DNA from 4 places in the Pseudobacillus sp. 179-B 2D1 NHS genome. Region 2 is predicted to be linked to each of the others. Evidence: riboswitches for the same ligand, from Rfam matches in the RefSeq annotation. Region 2 holds a riboswitch; each other region holds the start of a gene.

Region 1 (7,661 bases), on a different contig from region 2:
CCCAGAGGAAGTAAAGGAGCGACAGCGAAAATATGAACAGGTAAATGCCGATCATCTATTTTATTATTGATCGATCATTAATTACTTAAAATAGAAAAAACTGAATATTCATTGTTTTGTATCGGTAGAAAGGAAGTTTTTTATGAAAAAGCAGCTTGAACAACTAAAACCAGCTATACGGCAATTATATGATTATTTGCATTCTCATCCGGAAATTAGCTGGCAGGAAGTCAACACAACCGCTTTTTTAACCAATTATTTAACAAATGAAGGGTTCACGGTAAGAACGTTTGATGACTGTCCAGGTCTCATTGTAGAAATGGGCCAAGGGAAACCGGCAGTTGGACTACGCTGTGATATTGATGCTCTCTGGCAGGAAGTCAACGGCCGATTTCAAGCCAATCATTCGTGTGGCCATGATGCCCACATGACAATGGCTGTTGGTGCCTTATTATTACTGAAAAAAATAAATTATTACTTTCCTGGACGATTAGTCGTTATCTTTCAACCAGCTGAGGAAAAAGGAACCGGAGCCTTAAAAATGATAGAGAAGGGACTTATTGATGGCTTGGATTTTCTTTACGGTGTTCATCTGCGGCCCATTCAAGAGTTATCCTTTGGACAGGCTTCTCCGGGAATTCGGCATGGAGCAGCCAAGTTTATTGCTGGGGAAATTATTGGAGAAGATGCTCATGGTGCCAGGCCACATCTCGGAAAGAATGCCATTGAGATCGGTTCCTCGCTCATTCAAGCCATGCAGCAAATCCATATGGATCCGTCTATTCCTTATTCAGTGAAAATGACGAAATTTCAAAGTGGCGGTGAATCGAGTAATATTATTCCAGGAAAAGCGACCTTTTCAATTGATGTTCGCGCACAGACTAACGAAGTGATGGCAGCACTGACAGAGAAAATTGTTCAGGCATGCAAAGGAATAGAAGTTGTTCACGGAGCGTCTATTCATTTAGAAACAAAAGCCGAAACGGCAGCGGCTATCGTTTCAGAAGAAGCCTCTAATATAATGGAGAATGCGATCAGCAGAGTGCTGGGGGAAAAAAATGTCGTCCCGCCTATCGTGACAACTGGAGGAGAGGATTTTCATTTTTACACAGTGAAGCGGCCGGAAGTAAAGGCAGCGATGCTCGGATTAGGCTGTGATTTAAGCCCGGGTCTGCATCATCCTGAAATGACTTTTCAGATAGACGCTCTTTATCCAGGAATTGAGATATTGGCTGAAACAATTATACAAACGTTTGAACGGATGAAAGGGTGAAGAAACGTGCAAGATTACCATATTCGGTTATTTAATGATCGAACAGACTTTGAAAAAATGCAGCAGCTGGAAAGAGACACGTGGAATATGGAGCCGATTCCGATCCATCAAACGCTCACCGCCCATAAAAATGGCGGTTTGTTAGTAGGTGCTTTTCAAGAAGAACGATTAATTGGCTTTAGTTACAGCTTTGCTGGTTTTTCAAATGGCTCTTCTTACTTATGTTCGCATATGCTTGGCATCCATCCTGATTATCAAAAGCAAGGAATTGGTGAAGCGTTGAAAAACGCCCAAAAACAAGAGGCTTCTCGTCTTGGATATGAGCAGGTAACATGGACGTTCGATCCGCTCGAAAGCGTAAACGCTTATTTAAATTTAACGAAGCTTAAAGCTGTTTGTTCCACATATGAAGTGAATTGTTACGGTAAAATGGAGGATGGATTAAATGCCGGTCTTCCAACGGATCGATTGAAGGTGGATTGGTGGATTCAAAGTGATTACGTGAACACCTCCTTTACTTTTACAGAAGAAAAGGCAAAAGTTTTCGCAGAATATGAAAGAACAACAGAAGGATGGCCGAAAATGTCCCTCCATCATCCTGATTATTTAGAAAGAGAAGAGGCATTGCTCGTCCCGATTCCTCGAAAATTTCAAGAGATTAAAAGCCAATCATTTGATTTAGCTTTGGATTGGAGAATGAATACACGGAAAGTTTTTCTACAACTATTCGCTAACGGATATACAGCTGTAAAACTCATTCAACGTCCGCAAGAACTGGTGAACTATTATCTATTCATAAAGAATATTCAATTTGCAGGAAAGGAAGAGGAAAAATGAAATTAACAGAAATTATTTTACGTCATTTACAGATGGAAATGAAATTTCCTTTTACTACTAGCTTCGGAACCATCGAAAACAAAGAATTTATTCTCGTAGAGGTAAAAGATGAAGAGGGAGTATCCGGCTGGGGAGAATCTGTTGCTTTTGTCTCTCCTTCTTATAATGAAGAAACGCTAAAAACAAACTGGCATATGATAGAAGATTTCTTGATTCCTTTATTAAAAGGCAAAGAAATTTCTCATCCCGATGAAATTTCAGAGATATTTGAGCCGATCAGAAAAAATAACATGGCGAAATCGGCCATTGAAGGAGCGGTGTGGGATTTGCACGCTAAACGGGAAGGAATCCCGCTTTATGAGGCTCTAGGAGGAGACAATACAACGATTGATGTGGGGATTAGCATCGGTATTCAAGATACGGTGAATGATCTTTTAGCTATTATTAAAGAGCATGTTGAAGAGGGCTATAAACGAATCAAAGTGAAAATTAAGCCGGGCTGGGATGTTGATGTCATCAGAGAGATCCGTCGCTCTTTCCCAGATATCCAACTTATGGCTGATGCCAATTCAGCTTATCGTCTCGAGGACCTGCCAGAATTGAAGAAGCTAGACGAATTCAATTTAACAATGATTGAACAGCCGCTTGCATCGGATGATATCATTGACCATGCGGTTATTCAAAAAGAATTAAAAACACCGATTTGTCTGGATGAAAGCATTCATTCCTATGAAGATGCCAGAAAAGCTTTGCAGCTCGGCAGCTGTAAAATTATCAATATTAAAATTGGCCGTGTCGGTGGATTGACGGAATCTAAACGGATTCATGATTTATGCAAGGAGAACAATATTCCTGTTTGGTGCGGAGGAATGATTGAAGCGGGTGTAGGACGAGCGCATAATGTGGCATTAACTACCTTAAGTAATTTTACACTCCCGGGTGATACGGCTGCTTCTTCCCGTTATTGGGAGAAGGATATTGTCACACCAGAAGTAACAGTGCACGATGGGGTTATTCAAGTTCCGAACAAGCCAGGAATCGGCTATGATATTGATCTCGAAGCGGTGAAGCAATTTACATTGAAAGAAAAAGCCTATTCACTGTAATTTGGCGAGTATGACATTTAAGAAAACCTGGCATCAACAGGTTTTCTTGTCCACACCTAATGAATTCAGAATATTCAAACGAAAGAGGGAGAAGAATGAAAAAAGCTTTTCAAATTGCAGGCGCATACATCGGAGTCATTGTAGGGGCAGGATTTGCTTCCGGACAGGAAATATTGCAATTTTTTACGAGCTTTGGATGGATTAGCATAGCAGGAACATGTATGGCTACTCTTCTATTTGCTTTTTTAGGCATGCAATTGCTGCAAATCGGCTCTCGTCTTAAAACCGATTCTCATAAAAATGTTATTTATTTAATTTGCGGGAAATGGATAGGGATGTTTGTTGATGCCCTTATCACCTTTTTCTTATTTGGCGTTGCGGCAGTAATGATTGCCGGCAGCGGATCGATTTTCGAACAGCAATTTGGTATCGCTCCTTTGTATGGAAGTCTTATAATGACGGTATTAACTGCTGTCACTCTATGTTTCAATTTTCAAAAAGTTATTTCGGCGATTAGTTTGATGACTCCCTTCCTATTTATCATGATTTTTATCGTTTTTATTTACTCTGTTTTCCGTTATGAAGGGAATGTTTCGGATATTTTTCAAATCAGCCAAACAGAAAATACGGCAGCCTCTCATTGGCTGATAGGAGCCATCTTATATGTATCGTACAACATTGCGGCTGGAGCAGCTATTTTGACATTGATGGGAGGAGCTGAAAAGAATGAGAGAACGGCTGGGCTTGGAGGTATTTTTGGAGGCATTGGCCTTGGCTTATTGATCTTATTAATTAATTTGACAATGCTTTTAGATTTCGGAGCCAGTCAGCAGGCCGCTATGCCGATTGTTCACATTGCCAATGGTATTTCGCCAATCACAGGTTATTTTATGTCATTTGTATTGTTAGCGATGATTTATAATACGTCTGTCGGAATGATATATGCTTTTGCTGCGCGAATCGTACCGGCCCATCGTAAGTCTTTTACTCCGACAGTAGTTATTTCTACATTGGCCGCTTTTCTGGCAAGCTTCGTCGGATTCGTTAAATTAGTAGGCACCTTGTATCCAATTGTTGGCTACCTCGGTTTGATCTTAATTATCGGTGTTATTTTCGCCTGGCTTAGATTTAAGCAACCATTTAAGAATGAAATGAAGATATCAAGCTAATAAGAAAGCTATCCACCAGTTAAGTGAACACCAACTGGTGGGCAGCTTTTTGTTTTGCCAAGGGATTGCATAGCCCCTCTTTCTTTTTTGATAACGGTCCTCTTCATTTGCTTTGTTAGGCAGAGGGAAGAGTATGGAAGAAGAACGCATATAAAAACAATGCATATGTTGAAATTACGAGCTGAAAGGAGGAGGGCAGATGGAGATATACCGCAGTTATTTAAAGGAAGCTAAAAAATGGTGTGAGGCTTTATGTGCTTTGCAGCATGAATTAATTGACCTTAATCAGGTGGAAAAGTGGAAAAACCAGGTAGAGAAGATGGATAATCGTTTATCGAATATGAAAGAAGAAGAGATTCATTTAATCCAAAGTGAGATTTTGGGATTAGATCAGGAGTGGCGCCAGCTTCATGAAGGGCTGTTTGCTGAAGAAAACGAAAAAGAGAAGGAGGAAGAGCGAGAAAGAGCTGAACAGGTTCCTATTGGCCACCACAAACTTCCCCCTCTCCCCTATGCGTACAATGCTTTAGAGCCTTATATTGATGAAGAAACAATGAGGCTTCATCATGACCGGCATCATCAAAGCTATGTAGAAGGTTTGAATAAAGCAGAGCTGGAGCTGCAAAAGGCACGAAAAAATAATGACTTTGAGCTCGTCAAGCATTGGGAGAGAGAGCTTGCTTTCAATGGTGCCGGGCATTATTTACATTCGATCTTTTGGAGAATCATGTGCCCAAACGGAGGGGGAAAGCCTTCAAGTGAATTAAACCGAGAGATTTCCCGGTCGTTTGGCAGCTTCGATGGGTTTAAGAGACACTTCTCCAAAGCCGCCGAGAAAGTAGAGGGAGGGGGATGGGCCATTCTCGTATGGTCGCCGCAAGCTCAGCGATTAGAAATATTGCAAGCTGAAAAACATCAAAACTTAAGCCAATGGGATGTAGTTCCTTTACTTGTACTTGATGTTTGGGAACATGCTTACTACTTGAAATATAAAAATAAGCGTGCGGAGTATATTGATAATTGGTGGAACATTGTTTGTTGGGATGAAGTAGAGGGACGCATGAGAAAAGCGAGGGGGCATTGAAAAGGCATTGCCTATTCATGGAAACTATATTACACTGGTAAGCAATGAAAAACTTTATATAAGAGAACCGGGTGCCTTTGCAACAGACAGCAAAGGGTAACAGGGAATCGGGTGCAAATCCCGAGCGGTCCCGCCACTGTAATCGGAAAGTTCTTTTTTCATTGATGTCACTTGAGAAATCAGGGAAGACGAAAAAAGCGCGCAGATCCGTAAGCCAGGAGACCTACCCAGGTTTGATCCCCTATGATGCCTTCGCGGAAAGGAAAGGTGGCCGAAGACAAAGCAGTCTCTGTTGCTTTTTTGTGCTGTTTTCACACACCCAAGCCTTGTTCTTAGCGATAAGAACAGGGCTTTCTTTCTGTGCTGATAAAAAAGAGAGGAGATGGAACATTGAAGCTAGCGTTTGCAGGATGGATAAGAAAGAAAAGAGGATCATCCTTTGTTTTCTCAGCTGTTTTCCGCGCGAACAAGCAGGGTTATTTGTATTTACTCATGGGACTTGCTGTCTTCCTTTTATTTTCTATTACATGGTCTATTACTCTAGGGCCGGTTAATATGCCAGCTGTTACAGCATGGAAGATCATCCTTTCACATGCACCTTGGGTGGGCAATTACATAGAGGCAGACTGGAATAAGGCTCAGGAACACATAATTTGGAACATTCGGGTGCCGCGTGTATTGCTCGGAACTGTAACAGGAGCGGGTCTTGCAGTAGCAGGAGTTGTCATTCAGGCATTGGTACGAAATTCACTTGCCGATCCTTATATCTTAGGCGTATCTTCAGGTGCTTCAGTAGTAGCAACGCTCGTTATTTTATTTGGCGCTCTGCCTGTCTTTGGACAATATGCCTTAACTACTGGCGCTTTTACCGGTGCCATGATAGCAATGGGAGCCGTGTACATAATCGCCCAGGAAGGCGGAAAGATTCTCACGACACGCCTATTGCTGGCCGGTGTAGCTGTTTCGATGACGCTGTCCGCTGTAACCAATTTTATTGTGACATTAGCACCGAAAGAATCGGGGATTCGAGAAGTCATGTTTTGGATGATGGGTAGCCTTGCTGGAGCCAAGTGGGAACACTTAGCGATTCCGACGCTAATAATTGCTGGCAGTGTCCTCTTTTTATTATCTGCCTCTTCATCGTTGAATGCTTTGTTAATGGGGGAAGAAGCGGCAGGAACACTTGGAGTAAATACAGATGTTTTTCGAAAGATCCTTATTGTTGTTGCTTCTTTAATTACCGGTGCAGTAGTGGCAGTGAGTGGTTCTATTGGCTTTGTAGGATTAATGGTGCCTCATCTAGCCCGGCTATTGCTCGGTTCCGACCATAAGCGTGTGATTCCAGTTAGTGCACTGCTTGGCATGCTCGTTGTGATTTGGTCAGATACAGCAGCCCGCTTGCTGCTTGCGCCAGAGGAGCTGCCGATTGGTGTAGTTACCGCTTTTTGTGGAGGGCCATTTTTTATTTGGCTCTTGCGGCACAGCTCCTATTCGTTTGGGGGAGGCGGCCGATGAAACTACTCGTTGAGAATGTTAGTTATTCAGCAAACGGCAAGTTTATCATTGACGATATTTCACTACAAGCGGCTGATAAACAGTTCATTGGCGTTATTGGTCCTAATGGAAGTGGGAAATCCACTTTATTGAAGAACGCTTCTCGGATTTTAACACCAGATAGCGGAAAGGTATGGCTTAATGACAAAGGGCTGCATGAAATGCCGGCAAAGCAAGCAGCAAAACAACTGGCTGTCGTAAGTCAAGAGGCTGCTGTGCCATTTGATTTTACCGTTGAAGAAATCGTAGCAATGGGCCGTCACCCTTATAAAAAATTTTTTCAACATGAAACAGAAGAGGACCGACAGATTATTCACGAATCTTTAGCTTATGTAGACATGGTCGAGTATGGCCAAAGTAGCTTTCAGCAGTTATCTGGGGGAGAAAAACAGCGGGTGTTTATTGCGAGAGCACTTGCTCAGAAGGCGGGCATGGTTATTCTTGATGAGCCAACCAACCATTTAGACATCAGACATCAGCTGCAACTGCTCGACCTTGTCAAAAAGCTGCCGATTACTGTTTTGGCTGCTCTGCATGATTTAAATCTGGCCGCGTTCTATTGCGACTATATATACGTTATGAACGGGGGACGCATGATTTGTTCTGGAACACCCTCAGCGGTTTTAAGCAAGGACATG
Region 2 (7,661 bases):
GCAGCCAGTTAACGAGATCATCCAGACGAGCAGATGCCCAGCCGAATTGTCCATATCGATCATTTTTATAACCGACCATTGAATCACATGTGTTAATTGCCCGGTAGATCATCGCCCCCGCAGCTCCTCCGATAAGTGCCCAAAAAAGCGGAGCCGTTACCCCATCGCTTGTATTCTCGGCAACGGTCTCGATGGCTCCCCTTGTAATTTCCCCTTCATCGAGATGCTCTGTATCCCGACCAACAATATAGGAAAGCTTCATTCGCGCCTCCTCCATATCCCCTTTTTGCAGCGGTTCATACACACTTATCCCCGCCTCTTTTAAGCTGCGGCAAGCAATGGCCGAAGCAATCACTGCGGCCTCCGCTGCTACTCCAGCAGCCGGGTGAAGAGAATAAAAGCAGAAAATGAACAAATAGCTGAGGCTTCCCGTAACAATGAGCACGATAACAAGCATAATGACTCCTTTTCTCCGCCTGGCAGTTCCTTGATTGAGACGCTTTTCCAAAAAGTAAATAAGGGAGCCTATCCAGCGGACTGGATGCGGAAGATGAGGCGGATCTCCGACTAGGCGGTCAATGAAAAAAGCAAGCGTAGCAGCCAGAAGATGATAAATCATGTACTCCTCTCTCCTGTTCTGTTATTCTCCAAGGCTTCTATCGTACATTCATACACCGCTTTCCCGATCGCCTGTCCAAGCGGAGAAATCGTACCGGCAAATGCCTGATGCGCCCCGCGCTGGGTGGCGGCAATCAGGACGCTGTCAGTAGAGGTGCCTGTTGCCTGGGAATTCGTTAGCGGATCTTTTACTTCCTTATCGAATAGAGCCTTTACTTTTGCTTCTGTTGCCGTCATCACTGACTGAACAAACGCTTCCTCTGATAAATGGCCATTCGCAAATACCCATGTATTAATCGTACCCGGCAAAAAAGCCCGATTATGTTCTACAGCACGCGAAACATCAACGGCATTGCCGACCCCGGCTGTAACAACTGCAAGAACCGAAATATCTTCTACTTGCACAAACCGGCAGGCTGCCGTATGAAGATGAACAGCTGTCATCATTCCCACAGTTTCGTTAATATCAAAGTGATAGCGCTTTAGAAACTCTTTCATGTCTTCCTTATAAGAGTCATGCCAATAGTTTTTATCTACGTGGCGGTTCACAAAACTGCGATGCCATCCCCAGCCAGCACCGATTACTCCTGCCGATAGTGTTTTTAACGGAATCGGAGCTTCAAGTGTAATATATTCATCAGTTCTCTTGATGCATGCTTGGTCCACTCGCACTTCCACTTCTTCCTCAGCTGTTTTTTCAGGAAGAATACTCATCTGCGGCTTCGGCACTTCTGGATGGGGACGCTGATGAATAGCCGTTTTATATACTTGTTGAACCGGCTCCTCTTTCAACACTTCGCTCGGAATACCAAGACCGTGCCTCTTTCCCTCTTCCATAAGCAGCAATCTGTCACAATAAAGAGAGGCGAGATTTAAATCGTGAAAAATGGAGATAACAGTTAATCCTGTTTCATTCGCCATTTTCTTTAATAAATCAAGCAGTTCTTTTTGAAAAGATAAATCCAAATGGTTTGTTGGTTCATCCAACAGCAAAATTTCCGGTTCCTGGGCAAGGGCCTGAGCGAGAAAGACGCGTTGACGCTCGCCGCCAGACAATTCCTCGATGGAAGCTTCCGCAAATTGCTTTGTGCCCGTTTGCTCCATCGCCTTGATAACAGCCCGCTCATCTTCTTCTCTCCATACTGGAAAGATGCCGCTTTGATGTGCATAGCGCCCGAGAGAAACTGTTTCTTTTACAGTGTACGAAAAGGCTTGCGGGGTCATTTGTGGAAGAACAGCAAGCCGTTTAGCCAGTTCTTTTGGTGTATAATCTGTCATTTTTTTGCCTTCTATTTCTATGGAACCACTGCTTATAGGGACAATGCCGCTTATCATTTTTAACAGCGTTGTCTTGCCGCTTCCATTGGGACCTAAGATGCCAAAAAGCTCTCCTTTTTGGACAGAAAAAGACAATTTACGGACGATAAGCTTGCCGTCATAGCCGCCGCTAAGCTGTTCTATCTCGATCATGCTGTTCCCCTTCCTTTCCTGTGCTTGCGAAGCAGAATGATAGCGAATACCGGTGCACCAATAATAGAAGTAATAACACCAATCGGTAATTCAGTCGGAGAAATAATTGTGCGGGCTACCAAATCAGCCAGAATTAAAAAGCCAGCGCCTGCAAGCATGGACAGCGGCAGTAAATGGCGGTGATCCGGCCCCCAAATTAAGCGGATAAAATGAGGGATGACCAATCCGACGAAACCAATAGTTCCTGAAACAGCTACAGCTGCTCCTGTTAATACCGAGCCGGCAACTAGCACGATCATTTTTTTTCGACGGACATTCACACCTAAATGCTGGGCTTTCTCTTCGCCGAACGACATCGCATTTAATTCAGCCGAGTGGATAATTAACAGTAAAGTGCCCACCAAAAAAAAGGGCAAAATAAGTTGAATATAATCCCAGCCTCTCATTGATACACTCCCAAGCAGCCATCCGATAATTTGCCGCAATTCCTCACCGGTCAAAGCAATCATTAGTGAGATCAACGCACCTAAAAAAGAGCTAAAAATAATCCCTGTTAGAATGATAGTTTCTACTTTAAGTGACCGTTCAATCGCCTGGGCGAACAAAACAACGATGAAAATGGTTATAATCGAAGTCACAATACTAACAACGGGCAGGGTAAATCCGGAAAGCCAAGGGAGCTGCATATTAAAAAACAGCACCATAACAGCGCCTGCGGAAGCACCCGAAGATACACCGAGTGTATAAGGGTCTGCCAGAGGATTACGCAGCAGCCCTTGAAAAGCAGCACCCGCTACCGCTAGAGAGGCTCCTATAAGACCGGCCAACAATACTCTCGGAAATCTGATCTTCCACACGATGTTATCAAAAGAGGAATCGACTCCCTCAAGCGGCGTTCCAAAAAAATGATGGGATAATAAGAAAGCGATATCCCGAAACGGAACTTGGATCGTTCCGATCGAGATACCTGCAAATACAGCCGTAATAAAAAAAGCCAAAACTAACAAGTAAGCCGAGCTTTTATTTCTTAAAAACATCTGGATAGATCGCTTCGGCAAGTTCTTCTACTCCTTCAACAAGACGCGGGCCTGTTCGGTTGACGAGGTCAGCATTCACATCATGGACATCCTTGTTTTTAACGGCAGTCATGTTTTCCCATCCTTTGCGGCTGAGTACCTCTTCAATCGGTTTTTTTGTGTAGTAGCCATGCGTAGTAATGATTACGTCAGGATTCTTCTTGATAATCGCTTCCTCTGTCATTTGCACCCAGCCCTTCTGATCGGCAGCGGCATTTTTCGCATGAATCAGATCAAGCATTTCCTGCATAAATGTATTTTTTCCTGGTGTGAAAATGTCTGGAGCCGGTGATACTTCAATAAATACACTTTTTTCTTCTTCTTTTTTAATAGTTTTCGCTTTTTCCTCGATTTTTGATAGACCGTCTTTCATTTCTTCTACTACGTCTTCTGCTTTTTCAGTTGTTCCTGTCGCCTTGCCGATCATTTCAATTGAGTCGTATACTTGATCAAAATTTTGGGCATCATTAACGACAAGTACATCGATTCCCGCTTCTTCCAGTTGCTTCAATCCCTCTTTTGAGTTGTGGGCACTGGAACCATGTGCCAATACGAGATCCGTATCAAGCCCAATGATTTTTTCAATGTTATACTCCATGCCGCCAACTTTTTCTTTGGCGTTCACCTCTTTCGGGTAATTGTCGTTGTCTGATACCCCGACAATTTCATCACCTAAATCGAGTTTATAAGCAATTTCGGTATTGCTCGGAATAAGAGAAACAATTCGTTTCGGTTTTTCTTCAATAACGACATCTTTTCCTTCCGCATCCTTTATCGTTACCGGAAAGGCTGCTTGTTGACTCTCTTTTGGCTGATCTGCTTTTTCTTCTTTTCCAGTTTCTGCTTTATCCGTTCCGCAGCCGGCAAGCAGGCCAGCAGCCAGTACGAAGGATAATGTGTACTGAGATAATTTGTTCATGACTTTCTCTCCCTTTGCTTCTTAAAAATATCCACAAAAAAACACCTCTACGCGATGGAGAGATGCAGTGAAAAAGGGCCAAACAGGTACATTGAACCAGGAAGCCGCTTTTACACCACCCTATCCGCGTAGGTTATTGGTGCTCTAAACCAGGCAGGTTTTCTGGCTTGTGAAATAAATAAATTTCACTTACAGTGGCGGGACCGCGCTGGATTTCCACCAGCTTGCCCTTTTAAAAAGCTTTTTGTTCAGCTTTACCTGATTAAATATATGTAGTTTTCCGCTTAGCCTCATTATACACAAAAAAAACTTTACTTTCATAAATTTTTAAAACGGTTCGCAGCTTTTCTAAAAATTCGTTTCTATTCTCTGCAGAAAATAAATTTTCTTATCATATAAGACCTTTATGTTTTAGACAGGACAAAAGTGGAATAGGATAAATAAAAAGAAAGGAGCGGCTAAAATGAATCTTGCAACTTTAATCGGGTTAGTTGTCCTACTGCTTTGCATTGCGCTTATTTTAGTTTACTTTCTTCGCCAGGCATTTGACTCCTCTGATACAAGCCGGATAGACGCTCTTCCTGAAGACGACGCGTACTTAAACGATCGCGACTCAACACATGACCGTAACTTATAGCCAAATAAAATGACAACATGACATACGAGCAAACATCTGTTTAAAAACAAGATCGTTTGCCAGCAGAACTATATAAAAACATCCATCCCGATGAACGGGAGGATGTTTTTTATTATTTAGTATGAACCTTCACATTCAGCGTTTCCACAATGGCTTGCTTTATAATTTGAAGCATTTTAGTCAGCTCCTCGTAGCTGGAAGCTAGCGGCGGCATAAAAACGATCGTGTCACCAAGCGGTCTCGTCAGCATCCCCAATTCACGCATTCGCAATGTTGCCCGATAAGCCATTCTCTCTTCAAACGGAAAAGGTTCTTTGGTCTTTTTATCTTTCACTAGTTCAATTCCGCACATTAAACCAAGCTGTCGAATCTCACCGACGTGTGGCAGTTCATTTATTTCAGCCATCAACCTCTCAACATATTCTGCTTTTTTAGCAGCTTGCTCAACAAGCCCTTCTTTTTCGAAAATATCAAGATTGGCCAAAGCTGCTGCACAGCCGAGCTGATTGCCCGTATAAGAATGTCCATGGAAAAAAGTTTTCATTTCGGTATATTCCCCGTAAAATGCCTGGTATACTTCTTCTGTTGTTAATGTAGCTGCAATCGGTAAATATCCACCGGTAATTCCTTTTGCCATTGTCATGATATCTGGCAAAACACCTTCATGTTCCACAGCGAACATTTTTCCCGTGCGCCCAAATCCAGTCGCCACCTCATCCACAATAAAAAGCACATTAAACTTTCGACAAAGCTGTTCAAGCTCCTTTAAGTACCCGACTGGCATGATGTGCATACCACCCGCCCCCTGTACCATCGACTCAACAATTAGTCCGGAGATCTGTTCATGATTCTTTTCAAATAAGTCATGTATTTCTGAGAGTGAATCTTCTTTAGCCGTTTGTTCATTGCCGGAAGGATGCCATTTTGCTGACGGGAAGGGGAGGGCGAATGAATGGAACATTAATGCGCTGTACACGCGGTGATAAATGTCGATTGAGCCCACGCTGATCGCACCGACTGTATCGCCGTGATAACCGTTTGTCAATGTGACAAACTTTGTTTTTTCAGTCCTGCCTTTATTTTGCCAATATTGGTACGCCATCTTTATGGCTATTTCCACTGACTCTGCTCCGCTGTCCGAATAAAATACGCGTGTTAAGTTTTCCGGAGAAATCTGGATAAGTTTCTCAGCCAACTGAATGGATGGCACATTTGCCGCCCCAAGTAAGGTTGAATGGGCAATTCGTCCAAGCTGCTCTTTCACCGCCTCATCAATTTCTGGACGTCGGTGACCGTGTACATTTAGCCATAAGGAAGAATAGCCATCGAAATATTCATTGCCGTGGATGTCTCTTAGCCGGATACCTTCGCCGCTCTCTATAATAAGGGGAGCTTCTTCGTAATCCTTCATTTGTGTAAAAGGAAGCCACATATGCTTTTGACTAATTTCATATAAACGTTTTGTATTCACTGTTAATCCCCTCCATCAGTCTATCAAACTTCCAATCCCTCACAATTTCAGAACGATAACGGCTCTCCCTAAGAGAATAATCAATATCTTTTATAAATGGAATATGTCCAATGATAGGCAGTCCCGACAGTTCATGAATGACCCGGAAGTTATCCCGCTCTATGCTTTTCTCTCCGGGCACTGTACTCGAAAATACGACTCCAGTTATTGGCAACCCTCTCTTTTGGATAGCTTCTATCGTCAGTATCGTATGATTAATCGTTCCAAGTCCTGCCCTGGCGGCAATCACTACCGGTAATCCCGTTTCCTCCATCACATCAACCATACACCTGCCTTTCCTATTCAGTGGCACGTATAATCCGCCTGCCCCTTCAACAAGCAAAAGTGTCGATTTGGACGCACGTCTTCTAATTTCCTCTATAATTACTTGTTCATCAATAATTGCTGCTTCTTCCTCAGCTGCCAAATGAGGAGAGCTTGCTTTTTTGAATAAATATGTATATAACCTTTCTCCTCTCGTTTCTGGAAGCAGATGATACATTTCAGCATCTGGTGCTTTCCACTCACCATCTTTCCATTCAGCTCCACTCTGTATCGGCTTATATGGCCTGGCTGGCACTTTCCTTTCGATTAATCCATGAGCAAGTAATAATGTCGCAATGGTCTTGCCTGCATCTGTATCCGTTCCTGCAATAAAGATTCCGGGCATATCATGTACTCCTCCCTTCGACTTAAGTAAACCTTATTTACAAAAATGTTAACATATGAAAAAATGATAAACAATTATATTTTTAAAGGAGGAAAAATTAATGAAGGCCTATGAGGTTGTAATTTGTGCTCTTTTTGCGGCGCTTATGGCCATCGGTGCGAACGCCTCATCTTTTTTAATAATTGGTGGCGTACCTGTTACCCTGCAATTAATGTTTGCCATTATAGCCGGAGGATTGCTCGGCAGCCGACTTGGCTCTTTATCGATGGCCGTCTATCTGTTTATCGGGCTTGCGGGTGCACCGGTATTCGCTCAGTTTAAAGGAGGTCCTGCAAGCATTTTCAGCCCGACGTTCGGATTTATTCTCTCTTTTATTGTAGTAGCTTACATCGCTGGAAAGCTGCTCATAGACCCACATAAAAAAACAAGTTACCTGTATACCGGTGTAGCTTCTATTCTTTTCAATTACTTAATTGGCACCAACTATATGTACGCTGCGTTCAGGTGGTGGACCGAAGCTCCAGAAGGCTTCAGTTATTCAATGGCCTGGTCATGGATGGCTGTCTATCTTCCATTGGACATCGGGGTGACGGTTCTCTCTCTTTCTGTCCTTCCTAAAATCCGTTCAGCATTAGGCCATCAAAGCGCTCCGGTCGTAAAGGAATAAAGTGCATTTTCCCTCGGTATTATTCATAAAGTTTCTTTTTTTGTGTATAGTTTATGTATTGTCACAATTTAGGAGAGAGAATAATGAAGATAAG
Region 3 (7,661 bases), on a different contig from region 2:
ACCCGCCAGCACGAGGGAAAATGAGTGTTCAGGATTGTAAAATGGAAGGGTAGAAAATAGCTCTCCCGCCCCCATGCCGGTTTGGATTCTTTGAATCGCAAATCCAGCAAAAAAGGCTACGACTAAAAATTGGAATAAAACCACTAAAGTATTAACTTTAGCATTTAATTTCACTCCAAACATGTTAACAATCGTAACCGTACCAAGCAGCAGTAACATACCTGCCCATAAAGGAATTTGCGGAAAGGTTGCATGAATAAAGATACCCGAGGCTAATATGTTTAATACCGGCAGGAAAATATAGTCTGTTAAAACAGCCCAGCCAACTAGAAAACCGACACTCGGATTAATTGTTTTAGAAGCATACGTATAAGCGGAACCAGACGAAGGGAAGGCTTTTACCATTTTTCCGTAACTATAGGCAGTAAATAAAACCATGATAAGCGCTACTAAATAGGCAGCCGCCGCTCTTCCTTGTGTCCCTTGAGCAACGATACCATAGGGAGAAAATACGGCCATCGGGGACATATAGGCTAATCCCATAAACACCAAGGGAAAAAGAGTTAACGTTCGATTTAATTGTGGTGCAGCATGACTCTTTGTATTTTTGACATGATCCATGTTATAGCCTCCTCGTAGTTTATTGAAATATTTTTGGCTATTCAGACTAATTTTAGTGTTTTTCAGCCCCTATAGCCTTGGGACTTAAAAAGTTGATATATGTTTGATAAAAATGTGTATCTTTAACGGGTATATTGCTTCATCACTTTAAGCAACTTTTCGTGATCAATGGCATAAGCTTTCTTTCCAAAGGGTTTCACTAAAGACATTGTTTTGGCTGCGATCATCGCATTAATGACTGATTCATCAACAGATTGACAGACGGCTTCATAAATAGGATCAAAACTCTCATCGTTGACAAAGGTCATTGTCAATTTGTCTTCTGAAAGTTGGGGGATATCCATTTCATTTGCTGTTGAAAAGGCCAGGAAAATATCACCGGAATTGTTTCCGCCAGGGCTTCCGCTCCTGCCAATCCCAATCGCCGCCCGCTTTGCAAGGCGCTTAAGCTGATGGGGAAGCATCGGAATATCTGTCCCGATAATAACGATGATGGAGCCTTGCTCTTTAGAAAGGATTTTATGCTCAGTTAAATGTTTTCCAACAGGTACACCTAAAACGGTAAGCCAGTCGCGGATACCATAGTTTGCTTGAACTAACACTCCCACATGATGCTGTTCGCCATTTAGTTCAACTATGCGGGATGATGTACCCGTTCCGCCTTTAAATTCATAACAAATCATGCCAGTTCCTCCACCAACATTGCCTTCAGCGATGGCCCCGGACTTTGCTGAATGGATAGCTGATAGGACATGTTCCTCTTTGATATGCTGGCCATTAATGTCGTTTAACAATCCATCATATGTTTCTGCAATAACTGGCATTGCCCAAAGGTGATGCTCACTGAACTGTTCTTTATACTTCTCAATCATCCATTTGGTTGTGGCATGATGAGCCATGCCGACAGAATGTGTATTCGTAAGACAGATCGGGCTTAAGAAATAGCCGCCGTCATTTACCCAATGCATTCCTGTCATTTCGCCATTTCCATTTAAGCTGTATGTGCCGGCCCAAATAGGCTGCATCTTTTCCTTTGTTCCTCGCGGCAAAATAGCCGTTACGCCCGTACGGATCGGGCCCTCCCCAATTACAACAGGACCTTCTCCTTCTATAATCGTTGTATAGCCGACCTTAACACCTGGAACATCGGTAATCGCATTAAAGTGCCCCGGCACACCAGGAAAATCTAATCCAATATCACGTGCTCGTTTTCTCGCGGACATATGTATTCCTCCTGTCTAGCAGATTATTTGGCATGTATAAAAAGTTTTTGTGCTCCTCTACACCTTTAAGTTAGGGGAGGGAGACTTTAAAACATTCACAAAAAGTATTGCTAATGCACAAAACAAAGGAAAAGAAAAATGACGGCAATTCATTAAACCCTCCTTTCAGACAGTATTAACTAAAATTTTTAGTGCCATATAGTGCGGCCTTCATACATTTAAGATGACAAGGCAATGATCGCCAGCTATCAATCTTTTCTCTTAAATGAGTTAAAGCAAGAATCATTCCACGCAATGAATGATTCAAATTCCCTTTTAAATCAAGGTGTTTCTACTAACTGAAAAATGCCATATAAAAGTAATGTTAGTTTAAACTTACATCTATGGACCTTTAATCATACGAATATGGGGCCTTTCATTCTATCAACCATACTGTCAGTTTAAACATACAGTGTAATGACAAACTTTCATAAAATGCTTTCAATGAACCTACTTGAAGAAGGTTCTTCAGTAACTTATCTCTTGCTCCATATCGAAAGTAAAGTTGTAGCTTCTTCCGTATGTAAATTATGAACGCTTGAGAGCGGAGAGGTTGGCGTCATTTGGACAAGAGTAAACTGAAAAGTATGTCTGGAAAGGGTTAGTGAACATGCCGGCATCGTTTTGTGGTAATATGTAGAAAAGTGAATATTTTTTGAATAGGTGCTGTGCGTATATTAAAGATGGACAGCTTAAAAGGGAAGCTTGGTGAAAATCCAACACGGTTCCCGCCACTGTAAATTCAGAGCAACCTGCATAACGTCACTGCTTTTATAAAAGAAAAAGTGGGAAGGCGCGGGTTGTGTAGAAGATAAGTCAGGAAACCTGCCTATTTAAAGAGCACAGATGGACCTACGGGATATAGGGAGGTGTTTACGGAAAGAAGATAATGGCTGGGTTTTATATAAGGGCATGCACTCTTTTTTTGTAAGCATTTAAACTATACAGGTTTAAATGCTTTTTTATTGCTGCTTTTTTGGGTCACTGTAAGAGAACATTCATATGAATAGCCAGGAATACTTTTAGTTAAAGGAGAGGAATGGAAAATGACTATTTTAACAGATCTACAGCAACGAAGAGCGATCCGTAATTATGATGGGCGCGAAGTAGAGGATGAAAAAATCTTTAAGCTATTAGAAGCAGCTACATGGGCACCCAACGATAGAATGAGAGAGCCGTGGACATTTTATGTCGTAAAAGGGGAAGCCAAGAGCAGGTATAACCAACTAGCAGAAGATTACTTAAAAGAGCGATTTCCTACAAAGCCCAATCTCATTGAAAGCTCTTTAAAGGTCGTTCAGAATACGCCACTACATATTATTGTAACGAGCGATGTTATTCCTGATGATGAAGACGCCACAAAAGACAACGAGTTTGCGGTCTGTTGTGCGATCCATTCGATGTGGCTGGCGGCTCATGAGTTAGGGCTAGGTTTTGTATGGCGGACGCGGGGCGTAGGACTTGTACATGACGAACGACTTTATCGATTTATCGGATCCCCGGAGCATAAAAAGGTAGTGGGTAATTTATTTATTGGCTATCCAGATCCTGAGTCATTAAAGAAAGTAAAAGTGCCCATTCGCACATCATTCGAAGACAAAACAATTTGGATGGGGACAAGTCAATAATAAGGGTTTCAATTGGGTTGCTTTTTTATGATCTTGATGTGGATCGTTAAACCTTTGATTAACGGATAAAGGGACGGATATAAAAGACGCGAAAAAGAAGGCTATTTTTAAATCTGTTTGAACGATGAAAGAGTCTTCTTTTACTTTAAAAAAGCATTTCTATCCTCTTCAATGGTTAGAAATGCTTTTTTATAAAGGGCATTTCAGAAAATGTACAGTTTTTATATGTGGATCAAGCCTTGATAGTAATTTACGTTATCCGGAATAAAAAGCTGAGGAGCTTATAACCCTTTGTTTTTTATATAACCTAAGCAAATACAAAAAGAAGGAGCATTGGATAGATGAATAGTATAAGCACATCTTTAGGACGTAACTACATTGACTTATGGAAAGAAAATATGAAAGAGTGGGACGGAACGCTTTCTAACCGAATGATAAATGATGAAGCGGAAGATGCCTTTTGGAACGCTTTTTTGGAAAAAAAGCAGCAAAATGGCACAGTCGATACAAATGCTTATGCACACATCATCCGAGAAGAGCTGTTGAAGCTGCTCCATGAAAGTGATCATGTACTGGAGATTGGGCCCGGCTGGGGTAATTATACATTCTGTGTGTCTGAACATGTCAAACAGCTTACATGCGTTGATATTTCCCAAAGCATTATCGATTTTTTAAAACATAAAACCGAAAAGATGCAATTAAACAATATAAGCTTTATACATGAAAAATGGGAACAGCTCAACATTAAGCAAACGTGTGATGTAGTGTTTGGAATAAACTGTTATTATCGCATCCGCGATATCGATAAAGCTTTACTTAAAATGAATCAGGCTGCCTCTCGGCTTGTTATAGCGGGTATGACAAGCGGTCCAGAAAAGCCTCACTATATAGATTTACATAGAGAACACGGTTATTCCATAAAGTTTAGAAGCAGGGATTATATTGATTTGCAAAATATTCTGTATCAGCTTGGAATTATGGCCAATTGTAGAATTATTGAGATCCCGCGCGTGAGTATATATGAATCGTTTGAAGCTCTTATACGTGATAACGTCAGCAAAATTCTAACAAGAGACTATAATCAACAAGAAGTTGAGCAAGCGCTAAGCCGATACGTAGTAGAGAAAAATGGGCAATATGAATATTCCTATACCATTCATGCGGCGCTGCTTTATTGGAAGCCGGTAAACATTTGATGGGGTGTGTATCCTGGAAAATAAATCCATTTATCATACGGATGTGCCATGCTTCAATCAAGCGGTTATTTTGGTTTCTCGTTGGCCAAAATCTTAATTTGGGTAAATCAGTAATAATCGTTTACGTTTTGATCAGTCAGCGTTTTATTCACTTCAAAGTGTGGGCAAAATAATTAAACAGGCATAAATACATGATCGGCTAGCCACGATAGGCAGGAGATCTTTTTACATAGGGAATCATGATAAGGCAAATAGTGAATAGGCAAGGCTTTGCTTCATACATTCTCCAAGGGAGACGCATTTTCGTATTTCTTCTCGTATCTTTATGGTACAATCATGGGGTACCTCCGGTATGTATCATGGACACATTTGTAAGTATGAAAAATTTTAAAGATAAGCTGGTGATACTTATATGAACCATTCTGAAGAGACGAAAACAACTCATAGATCAACAAAAGAAAAAGATCAGCTAATTACCCGGTTAAAAAGAATAGAGGGACAAGTGCGCGGCATTCAAAATATGATTGAAAACGACCGATATTGTGTAGATATTCTTACTCAAATTTCAGCTATTAATGCAGCGATGAATAAGGTTGGTCTGCATTTATTAGAAAGGCACACCCAGCATTGTGTAGCGGATGCTATAAGAGATGGGGATGAAGAAGAAGCGATTCAAGAATTGATGGAAGTATTTAAACGATTCTCTAAATCTTTATAGTAAAAAGCCAGCTTTCAGTAGTTGGTTTTTTTTCTTGGGCAGATGTATACGAGGAGAGGGAATAGCGAAGAGATAAATAAGCGAACATTTTAGTAGTTTTTTTACACAGGGAGAGGGTATTACATCAAAAGAATGGATACTGCTTCCTCGTATAAAAGACAAATAAACCATAAGGAGAAGAAAGAGTGATCCAGTGACTTACACATACTACATAAAAGAAGAAAAAGAGCGAGACGAATAAGAAAATTATTTTCAGGGAAAATTATTGTAGCGATCCGTTTGTACCGATTTTTATTACTGAATCAGCATTAGACCCTATTAGTGTGGGGCTTTGTTAAGCGTATCAAGTCAAACATTTGGGACAAGTTGATCTGAACAGCAGGAAAGAATGCCTGATTATCGCAAAACAAATTTTATTTTCCTATTTACTACCCTACAGGGGTATGGTAATATAAGAATTGTAAAAAGTTAGATCATCACTTAAGGAGGGGTTCTTATGCAACAAGTCACACTTAATGTAAAAGGGATGTCTTGCGGACATTGTGTTAATTCTATTGAAGGAAATGTAGGTCAGTTAAAAGGGGTAGAATCTGTCAATGTTCATCTAAACGAAGGAAAAGTGGATATTGCATTTGATGCGAATGAAGTAAGCTTAAAAGAGATTACCGAGGTTATTGAAGATCAAGGATACGATGTTGAGTAGCCTGCCCAAGCAAAAATAATCATTAAATAAAAATGAAAATAAATCGTGCTAAAATGGCACGATTTATTTTCAGAAAAAATATACCCCTGCGGAGTATGCGGAAGATAGGAGTGGATAATATGACTCAAAAAGAAGCAACCCTGAAAATAGAGGGGATGACTTGTGCAGCTTGTGCTACACGAATTGAAAAAGGGTTGAAGAAGATAGATGGCGTGGAAGATGCAAATGTAAATTTTGCTCTTGAGAAAACAAAGATTAAATATGACCCCGATAAAACAGATACAGCAACATTTAAGGAGAAAGTCCAATCTTTAGGATATAACGTGGTAACGGATAAAGCAGAATTTGATATTACTGGAATGACTTGTGCGGCCTGCGCAAATAGAATTGAGAAACGGCTGAATAAATTAGATGGCGTCGAAAAAGCCGTGGTGAACTTTGCATTAGAGTCGGTTCTTGTGGAATATAACGCTGATCAAGTCTCTATTTCTGATATGAGGGAGGCCATTAAAAAACTGGGCTATACCCTTGAACAAAAGCAGGAAAAAACCGGAGAGGAAGCCGACCATCGACAAAAGGAAATCGAGCGGCAAACCGGCAAATTTATTTTCTCGGCTATTTTATCTTTTCCATTATTATGGGCAATGGTTAGTCACTTTGAATTCACCTCTTTTATTTGGCTGCCAGATATGTTTATGAACCCTTGGGTACAATTCGCCCTCGCCACACCGGTTCAATTCATTATCGGAAGACAGTTTTATGTCGGTGCCTTTAAAGCTCTAAGAAATAAAAGTGCCAACATGGATGTGTTGGTTGCCTTAGGAACATCAGCTGCTTATTTCTATAGTCTGTATTTAAGCATTATGTCAATTGGCTCAGAAGACCACATGGTTGAGCTTTATTATGAAACGAGTGCGGTTTTGATTACCTTAATTATTTTAGGCAAATTGTTTGAAGCGAAGGCAAAAGGCCGGTCGTCTGAGGCCATTAAGAAACTAATGGGGTTACAGGCAAAAAATGCAACTGTCGTCCGTGATGGGCAAGAAATGATCATTCCTATAGAAGACGTTTTGCAAGGTGATATTGTTTTTGTGAAGCCTGGCGAAAAGGTGCCAGTAGATGGTGAGATTGTCGAAGGTCAATCAGCGCTTGATGAATCGATGTTGACCGGAGAAAGCATTCCAATCGACAAAACGATTGGAGACCATGTAATCGGATCAACCATTAACAAGAATGGTTTCTTAAAAATTAAAGCGACGAAAGTAGGGAAAGACACAGCTTTAGCCCAAATTATTAAAGTTGTTGAAGAAGCCCAAGGCTCTAAAGCGCCTATTCAACGATTAGCTGATGTAATTTCGGGTATTTTCGTGCCGATCGTTGTAGGAATAGCCATTATTACCTTCCTAGTGTGGTATTTTGCCGTAAGTCCTGGAGAGTTTGCGGAAGCACTTGAGAAGTTTATCGCAGTGTTAGTTATTGCCTGCCCATGCGCGCTTGGTCTGGCTACACCAACTTCTATTATGGCCGGTTCAG
Region 4 (7,661 bases), on a different contig from region 2:
CCGCTTCTGATAAAATCATCTTTCTTGGTACCGGGTTAATCGCTGCCTGGCCAACTTCGACTGCAAGACCTGGCTTCGTTGCCCGGCCTACCCCTTCCCCGCCGTCCAGCTCAATGCCGGGTTCTTTTTTTAAAATGACTTCCGCATAAATAATGGCTCCATGTGTAACATCCGGATCATCGCCGGCATCTTTTTTTATAGATGCTATCGCCCGATCTTCCTTTACTTCGCACTGCTCAACAGCAAAAGTGGCGAACACCTTGGCCGGAAGATAGATGGTGGCGGTTTCTTGTTTTTCCCCGGACAGCAGTGAAACCAATGCCGCCTGGACAGCAGCGGTCGCGCAGGCACCGGTCGTATAGCCTTTTCGAAGCGGCTTCTCTTCTTTCTTTTCTTGCGTTTTCATTGTCATGCTTTTTGCGCGAGCAGGGACAAAGCGTTGACAGCAGCAACAGTCACTGTGCTTCCGCCTTTTCTTCCAATGTTCGTAATATAAGGAATATCTAGCTTGGCCAGCTCTTCTTTTGATTCAGCCGCTGAGACAAAGCCGACAGGCAAACCAATGACAAGGCTTGGCTTGGCGATTCCCTCTTTCACAAGACGAATCAGTTCAAGCAAAGCGGTTGGTGCATTGCCGATGGCATAGATACCACCGTCAGCTTCCGCTGTCGCTTTACGCATCGAAACAATCGCTCTTGTTGTATTTAATCGCTTCGCTTCCTCCATTACGTCTTCATCAGAAATATAGACGTGGATGCTTCCGCCAAATTTTTCGATTCTCGGCTTGCTGACACCTGATTGCACCATTTGCACGTCACAAATAATGCGTTCTCCATTCCGGATGGCCTGGATGCCCGCTTGAATCGCATCCGGATGAAACAGCATGCTTTTTCCAAGCTCAAAATCAGCTGAAGCATGTACAACACGCTGCACGACTTTGTATTCTTCATCCGTCAGCGAATGCGGGCCAAATTCTTCTGTAATAATGTCAAAGCTAAGTCCTTCAATTTCCATTGGTTGAACCGTTTCCGGCTTAAATTCTGTTTTAAAATCCAATTCGTTCTCCCCCTCTAATCTCTAATTTGTGAAGCATGTCCCGTACTTCTTCGAAGCTCGAACAACGGTTTTTATAGTCAATTGCCGGCCGCTCGATGACAATTGTTTCGATGCCAAGCTCTTTGGCCGCTTCAATTTTCTGATCAACTGATCCTCTTTGGCCGCTCGCTTTCGTGACCATGCATTTTACGTCATATTGTTCATACAGCGCCTGGTCAAAAGCTTTTGTGAATGGCCCTTGAATGGCGACAATGTTTTTTTGCGGCAGGCCAAGCTGTTCACATTTCTCCATATTGTCTTTTCGCGGAAGCATCCGGCACACAAGGCGAATGTCCTCCATTGGCAGCAGTTTTTCGGTAAAAGTCGCCAATGTCTTACTTCCCGTTGTCAGCATAACCGTTCCTTTTGTCTTGGCTGCTCTATCTGCCGCTTCCTCGTACGTAGACACATATGTAATGAGCGGCGATTCTGTAAAGCTCTGCTCTTTTCTTTCAAAACGAATATAAGGAACGGCGGCCTGTTCTGCGGCTTCCATCGCATTTTTGGATGCTTCTTCTGCAAATGGATGGCTCGCATCGACAACGGCCGATACCTCTTTCTTCAATACGAATGCCTGCATTGCTTCTGCATCCATGCGTCCGGCAAATGCCGGAACATTTACCTGCTTCAGCTCTTTCGCCGCATTCTCTGTTACGACGGAGGCAATCAGCGGATAGCCATCCTGCTGCAAAGCGACCGCAAGCTCCCGTGCATCGCTTGTTCCCGCTAAAAAGAAAATCATTTAACTGTTGCCGCCTCACTTTCTTCTCCGTGGCTATGTTCATGGTGGTGATCATGGTCGTGGTGATGATCATCATGATCATGGTGATGGTGATGATCAATGTGCTCCATCGCCTCAAAACGGTATTGACATGTGTCACAATTCATATACACTTCGCCTTTCAGCACTTCTTCCACCCGGTCTTTAATGACAGTTTTTAACTTCGGATGAAAGCCAAAGTATTCTGCCAGAGAGAAAGAAACTCCTGGATAGGCGAGGCGAAATTGTTCCGTCATGCTCTCCAAGCGCTTGATTAACACACCGGTAAACAGAAAGTAGGGAAGAATGATCACTTTTTCGGCGCCAAGACGGATCGTTTTCTCTACTGTTTCCTCCAAGCTTGGTGAAGTGACGCCAATAAAGGCCGTCTCGATGATGGGAACAGGCAGCTTTTCCCATAAAAGTCGGGTAATTTTGAACAAATCACTGTTCGCATCAGCATCGCTACCACCTCGTCCAAGCAGGATAACAGCCGTCTGCTCGTCTGATCCTTCTTTGTATTCACCCGTTTCCAACACGCGGTTTTTACAAATATCCACCGCTTCATAGTGAATGCCAATTGGTTTGCCGTAAGTAAATTGGACGGCAGGGTATTTCTCCTTCGCTTCGTCGATCTCGTGAGGAATATGGATTTTAGAATGGCCCGCTGGCAGCAGCATGAGCGGGACAAGCGCAACAGATGTTGCTCCTTTTGCAATACATGTATCGATCCCTTTAGCAATGTTCGGCCGTTCAAACTCTAAAAAACAAGTTTCATAGATTACATTCTTTGCGAGCTCCGGGACAAGCTGATCGATAAATTGTCTGATTTGTTCATTTCCTTCTGGGTCCCGGCTTCCATGGCCGACAAATAAAATTGCCTTCATACTTTTCCGCTCCTTTAATCCCCACATGGTGCAGGTTCAAGATTTATTTTTGGTTCCATGTCGCGATAGTCAAAGTTTTGAATTCTTTTTACACGTTTAAAATATTTAAAGAATCGCTCATTTGGATGGCCTTTTTCTTTGTATTCAGCAATAATCTCCTCCAGCAGCGGAACGAGCGCCTCTGGTTCGACTCCTTCAGCAACAGGCTGGCCAGCATGAGCCGTACGTCCAACTGTCTTTGCCCCTAGAAACAAATCAAATTTGCCTTTGCGAAATACAATGCCGATATCCTCTTTCACCGCTCCATAGCAGGCCATTCCGCAGCCATTCAATCCAATTTTTAGTTCTTTCGGCATTTCTAAGCCGTCAAATTTCTCATGAAGCAGTTCAGCGTACGGAATTGCATCTTTCTTTTCTCCGTCACAGAAGTCACAGGCTTTCACCGTTGCAACATCCCCAATAGGTGAAAGCAAAAATCCGGCATCTTTTAAGGAAGCTGTTACTTGATGAGGATCTTCTGTCGGCACCCGTAAAATTACTTGGTGATGAGGCGTATATTCGATAGCCCCTTTTTCTCCGGCTGCTTTTGAAAGAACGAGCATTTGCTCAGCCGAGAACACCTTATTCGCTACTCCCGGGCTGACAGCTACTTCAAAAATGGATTCTACTTTTCTCTTGAACAGCGGCTGACTTGTCTCTTGTTTGTCTTTTCCATCTAAAAGGCGGAGCGCTTTCATTCCAAGCTTGTACAGGTCTGTTTTCTCCTCTTGCCCTCCATGAAGAGCCCACGGCTCATTTTTCGGCTTCAACCGTTCGTGCGGCTTTAGCGGCTGCTTTTCTGATGTTAATGTATATTTGCGCTGATAGCCCCTCGGTGTAATCATTTTGTTGTCGTAAAGGAATGTGGTTGAATTGCCAATGATTACGGTCGTCAGCATGCCGATATCATGATCCAGCATATTCTTCAAGTCTGTAATCACCACTTGTTCTCTTTCCCGGTAAGCGCTCTTGACGAGGCCGACTGGCGTATCCGGTGAACGGTGCTTTAATAAAATGCGCTGCGCTTCCGCAATTTGTCTCGTTCTTCTTCCGCTCTTTGGATTGTATAAAGCGATGACAAAATCAGCTGTCCCTGCTGCTTCTATCCGCTTGGCAATCAAATCCCACGGCGTTAGATGGTCACTTAAGCTGATTGTGCAAGCATCGTGCATAACCGGCGCCCCAAGAAGAGAAGCACAGGAATTGATCGCCGAAATTCCCGGTACAATCTCTACTCCCACGCCGTCCGCTTCTTTCCAACCCTGTTCAACGAGTACTTCATAGACAAGACCTGCCATGCCATAGACACCGGCATCTCCGCTTGAAATGACCGCCACCGTTTTTCCTTCTTCCGCTAATTTAACAGCGGCCTGTGCACGGCTCACTTCCTCTGACATCCCGGTGCTGATGATTTCTTTTCCCTCAATAAAGTCCGCGATCAAATCGACGTATGTTTTATAACCGATAATACAGTCGCTTTCCTTTAGCGCTTCCTTGGCCCGTTCTGTAATGTGCTCTGCGCTACCCGGTCCAAATCCGACAACCAATAATTTTCCCTTCACTCTATTCGCCCTCCTCTGCTTACTTGGCTGTTTGCTTTTCTTTATCTTTGGCCACACCGGTTACACGGTCATTTTGAAGAATCATGCCTTTTTCGTAATAAGTGTACGTGACAGCTTCTTCAACCGGCCGGCCTTCTTGGAGATGGGAAGCCACAATTTTCTCTGCGAGCTGTTCATCCACCTCGTGGTACCATGTGCCTTCCGGGTAAACGATGACGACACAAGCATCTTTACAGCGGCCGTTACATCTTGTTCTTGTCGTATGCACCCGAACATCAAGCTCCCGTTTTTTTATTTCTTCCCTGATTGTCTGCGTGACCTCTTCTCCGCCTTTTCGCATACAGCTCGAACCATTGCAAATGAATACATGATGGTTCATTTCTGTTAAATCCCATGTCGCCACATTCCCCACTCCTTTTTGGAAAATAAAAAAGTCCTTAACTTCAGAAGAAGTTAAGGACTAAGAGCTACGTATATAAGCTACTCAAGGAACGAGTAATCATGCCGAATGCGCCGACACCGTTCCATACAGTCATCCTGTTCTTCCCTCCGAAGAATGATGGTTCGAAGAAGAAAGCAGGTCTCCTGGCTTACGGGTCCACTTACTCTTGTCCCTTCCCGGCATTACGCCAGTGGCTGTTGACAATTTCATCACCGTTTACAGTAGCGGGGGCTGCATCGGACTTTCACCGATTTCCCTATTATCCCAGAAATGACTCTCCCGGGCACTCTCTTCTTATTATTCAATTTTTATGTATGTCATCCTGATTTTTCTAAATTTCAAACTCTTTTATTAGATTAGCAGGTTCTTCATTCATTTGACAAGGGAAATTTTACACAACGTTTCTTTTGTTGAACTATGAAGAAGAAGATGAAGCAGGTACAGAAACGGAAATGAAAGGCTTCCAGCCTGTTTTCTGCTTAATGATCTGCTTGACGGCAGACATTTTTTCTAAAAAAGAAGGATCATATCTATGACACAGCAAGCCTATCACGGTCCCGCTGTGACCTACAATGACTCCCAATTCAAATCTTTTAGCCAGCTCAGCGAACAACGAGAAAAAAGGCTTAGGCAGCAGCTCCTCATTTAACTTCGCGCTTTTCGTGACGGCAGACAAAATGGCAGGTACACTGCCGGACAAGAGACTGTCATGCATTTCATCAAATAATTGAGCCATTTGCAGCTTTGCAGCAGCAGAATATTCACCTTTCATCCTATAGTACTGTTGTGTATTCAATCGTCCCCCACTGTCATAACCGATAAGAAACAACTCAGGGAAATTTGGATAAGAATAGAGCAGTTCGCCTGTTTTCTGGTTCACGGCATTGATGCCCTGATACATAACTCCATCTGTCGGTTCAACAGCAGCAGCGATTTCTGCAATAGCTGAGTCCGTAAAGTCTATCCCCACACTCATAGCGACAGCGCGCACGGCAGCAGTTATATCCGCAGAGCTGCTTGCCATCCCTTTGCTGACAGGAATTTGTGACGAAAAGTATAATGTTCCTCCTACACTCATCCCAGCTCTCTTCAATGCAAGCTCTGCAGCGTAGATCGCTTTTCTCTTATAAGGATGGTCACTGCGTACACCAGGAGAGTGAGTGGGAACAAACCATACTTTGCTTGTTAAGGGAACAGGCAGCGTAAATAGGAACGGCTGACCATTCTTTTCTCCCTGGGCAAGCTCGCCAAATGTACCGGTGGATCTTCCAACTCCTTTTTTCACTATATAACCACCTCATTCACGTGCTTGTTCAAATAAGTAAATAGCGTCCTCCAAAAAACAGATCACCTCTTTTTTAATAGGATATAAATTTAGAAGCCCTGATTTATCTGCTGATTTCCGTACACGCCAAAACTTTTCTTCCAGCTCCCGATTTCCGGCAAACATTTCATCTGTCAGTAAGAGAACGTCAGAAGCAATCAACTTTCCCTCTTCTGATTCTGGGCCAATATTTTTAGCTACACAAAGGTCAATCCTTTTCAATAAGTTCATCCACTTATTGATCAGCTTATCATCCTGTTCCAGTTTCGGAAGCTGCTCCTGCAGGATGGTTTGCTCTTCCTCATCAAAGAACTTATTCCAATTTCCTTTCTCTTTTTCATCGCTTCTTTCTTTTCTGACTAAAGGAATTAAGTGCTCCCACTGTAAATCCCCTTCCACCTTTAAGATATTCAACAGCGTATTCGTATGAAGCACCGCTTGTTCAAGCTCCGCTATGTTTTGCCTCAATGACTGCTTATGTATGCTCAACAACTGCTCAATCGTTAATTGGGATAACACTTTCTTTATAACTTTAAGCGGCAGTTGGAGACTTTTTAAAATTGTCACCTTCTCTATTTTCAGAACATCTGCATCATTGTAAAACCTTTTTCCATGTTCATCTTTAAATGAAGGAGTCACTAAATCGATTTGATCATAATATCGCAGCGTCCGGACAGAAAGATTTAATTTTTTTGACACTTCCCCTGTAGAATAATAGCTCACTTCACTCACCCCTAAAAAAGTGCTTCCACGTGACGCAGCGTCACCTTTTACACTTACTATATCACAATGTAACGGGAAGAATAAGAATGAATGAGAAACCTTTATTTTTTAAATATTCACCATGGAAGCGGAAGGAAACTCTCCAGCTTCTTTTACTCGTGTTCGTGATCGTGCCCTTCTTTATTGAATATCTATTAAACGATTACTTGGAAAGCACATTTCAAAATGATTTATACGCCGGAACCCTCACTGGTTTTATCATGTCTATTGTCTTTACATTGGCCGTTTATTGCCTTGCTTTAAGACCACAGCGACTTACCTGGAAGGAAGTCGGCTTATCCAGTTTCCCAAAAACTTATTGGGGGGCGATCGGCGGCTGGGCAATGGTATTAATTATCGCCAGCATTTTTTTAATTATAGCAGGAGATTTATTTGAGCTTGGCTATGGAAATAAAAAAACTGACAGCCTGCAATCTCATCTTAATTTTATTAATTTTACGATTGGTTTTATCTCAGCAGCTGTCATTTCGCCTGTGTATGAAGAAATTCTTTACCGCGGCTTTCTTTACCGCTGGTTAAGAAGCAAATATGGACTGGTTATTGGAATGATAGGCAGTTCTTTTATCTTCATGCTCGTCCATATTCCAACATACAATGTTCTGCCGATTACTTTCATATCCGGCCTCGTCTTTTCCTGGACCTATGAAAAGACTAAATCAATTATCCCCGGAATGATCATTCATGCGATTTTTAATGCCCTAGCTGTCATTCTTACAGTCATTTAGTGACTAGCAGGAGACCATATGCCTCAATGCTCCTATTGCCTTTT

Evidence for each region. A riboswitch is a leader RNA that binds a small molecule or an ion and turns the genes downstream of it on or off. The one in region 2 is predicted to bind cobalamin.
Region 1: another riboswitch for cobalamin. It lies ahead of ACH0BF_RS02835 (FecCD family ABC transporter permease); the one in region 2 lies ahead of ACH0BF_RS11020 (ABC transporter substrate-binding protein).
Region 3: another riboswitch for cobalamin. It lies ahead of ACH0BF_RS13135 (nitroreductase family protein); the one in region 2 lies ahead of ACH0BF_RS11020 (ABC transporter substrate-binding protein).
Region 4: another riboswitch for cobalamin. It lies ahead of ACH0BF_RS00495 ((2Fe-2S) ferredoxin domain-containing protein); the one in region 2 lies ahead of ACH0BF_RS11020 (ABC transporter substrate-binding protein).

Annotation. Positions count from the first base shown of each region.
Region 1 covers NZ_JBIQDP010000002.1:98,169-105,829, reverse strand. Annotated here, with positions in the region: gene ACH0BF_RS02865 (MurR/RpiR family transcriptional regulator) at 1-70, shown strand, start outside; gene ACH0BF_RS02860 (M20 peptidase aminoacylase family protein) at 143-1,273, shown strand; gene ACH0BF_RS02855 (GNAT family N-acetyltransferase) at 1,280-2,110, shown strand; gene menC (o-succinylbenzoate synthase) at 2,107-3,216, shown strand; gene ACH0BF_RS02845 (YkvI family membrane protein) at 3,312-4,385, shown strand; gene ACH0BF_RS02840 (superoxide dismutase) at 4,585-5,469, shown strand; cobalamin riboswitch at 5,522-5,714, shown strand; gene ACH0BF_RS02835 (FecCD family ABC transporter permease) at 5,962-6,984, shown strand; gene ACH0BF_RS02830 (ABC transporter ATP-binding protein) at 6,981-7,661, shown strand, end outside.
Region 2 covers NZ_JBIQDP010000009.1:61,799-69,459, reverse strand. Annotated here, with positions in the region: gene cbiB (adenosylcobinamide-phosphate synthase CbiB) at 1-619, opposite strand, end outside; gene ACH0BF_RS11030 (adenosylcobinamide amidohydrolase) at 616-2,088, opposite strand; gene ACH0BF_RS11025 (FecCD family ABC transporter permease) at 2,085-3,146, opposite strand; gene ACH0BF_RS11020 (ABC transporter substrate-binding protein) at 3,109-4,083, opposite strand; cobalamin riboswitch at 4,219-4,360, opposite strand; gene ACH0BF_RS11015 (hypothetical protein) at 4,547-4,720, shown strand; gene bioA (adenosylmethionine--8-amino-7-oxononanoate transaminase) at 4,833-6,152, opposite strand; gene bioD (dethiobiotin synthase) at 6,169-6,900, opposite strand; gene ACH0BF_RS11000 (biotin transporter BioY) at 7,001-7,567, shown strand; gene ACH0BF_RS10995 (MDR family MFS transporter) at 7,651-7,661, shown strand, end outside.
Region 3 covers NZ_JBIQDP010000012.1:9,499-17,159, reverse strand. Annotated here, with positions in the region: gene ACH0BF_RS13145 (APC family permease) at 1-621, opposite strand, end outside; gene ACH0BF_RS13140 (DmpA family aminopeptidase) at 744-1,844, opposite strand; cobalamin riboswitch at 2,528-2,730, shown strand; gene ACH0BF_RS13135 (nitroreductase family protein) at 2,930-3,511, shown strand; gene ACH0BF_RS13130 (class I SAM-dependent methyltransferase) at 3,853-4,707, shown strand; gene ACH0BF_RS13125 (metal-sensing transcriptional repressor) at 5,120-5,425, shown strand; gene copZ (copper chaperone CopZ) at 5,922-6,128, shown strand; gene ACH0BF_RS13115 (heavy metal translocating P-type ATPase) at 6,248-7,661, shown strand, end outside.
Region 4 covers NZ_JBIQDP010000001.1:72,385-80,045, reverse strand. Annotated here, with positions in the region: gene ACH0BF_RS00520 (cobalt-precorrin-5B (C(1))-methyltransferase) at 1-412, opposite strand, end outside; gene ACH0BF_RS00515 (precorrin-8X methylmutase) at 409-1,056, opposite strand; gene cobK (precorrin-6A reductase) at 1,046-1,837, opposite strand; gene ACH0BF_RS00505 (sirohydrochlorin chelatase) at 1,834-2,742, opposite strand; gene cobJ (precorrin-3B C(17)-methyltransferase) at 2,757-4,343, opposite strand; gene ACH0BF_RS00495 ((2Fe-2S) ferredoxin domain-containing protein) at 4,363-4,746, opposite strand; cobalamin riboswitch at 4,902-5,091, opposite strand; gene ACH0BF_RS00490 (GHMP family kinase ATP-binding protein) at 5,201-6,070, opposite strand; gene ACH0BF_RS00485 (MerR family transcriptional regulator) at 6,083-6,832, opposite strand; gene ACH0BF_RS00480 (CPBP family intramembrane glutamic endopeptidase) at 6,919-7,617, shown strand.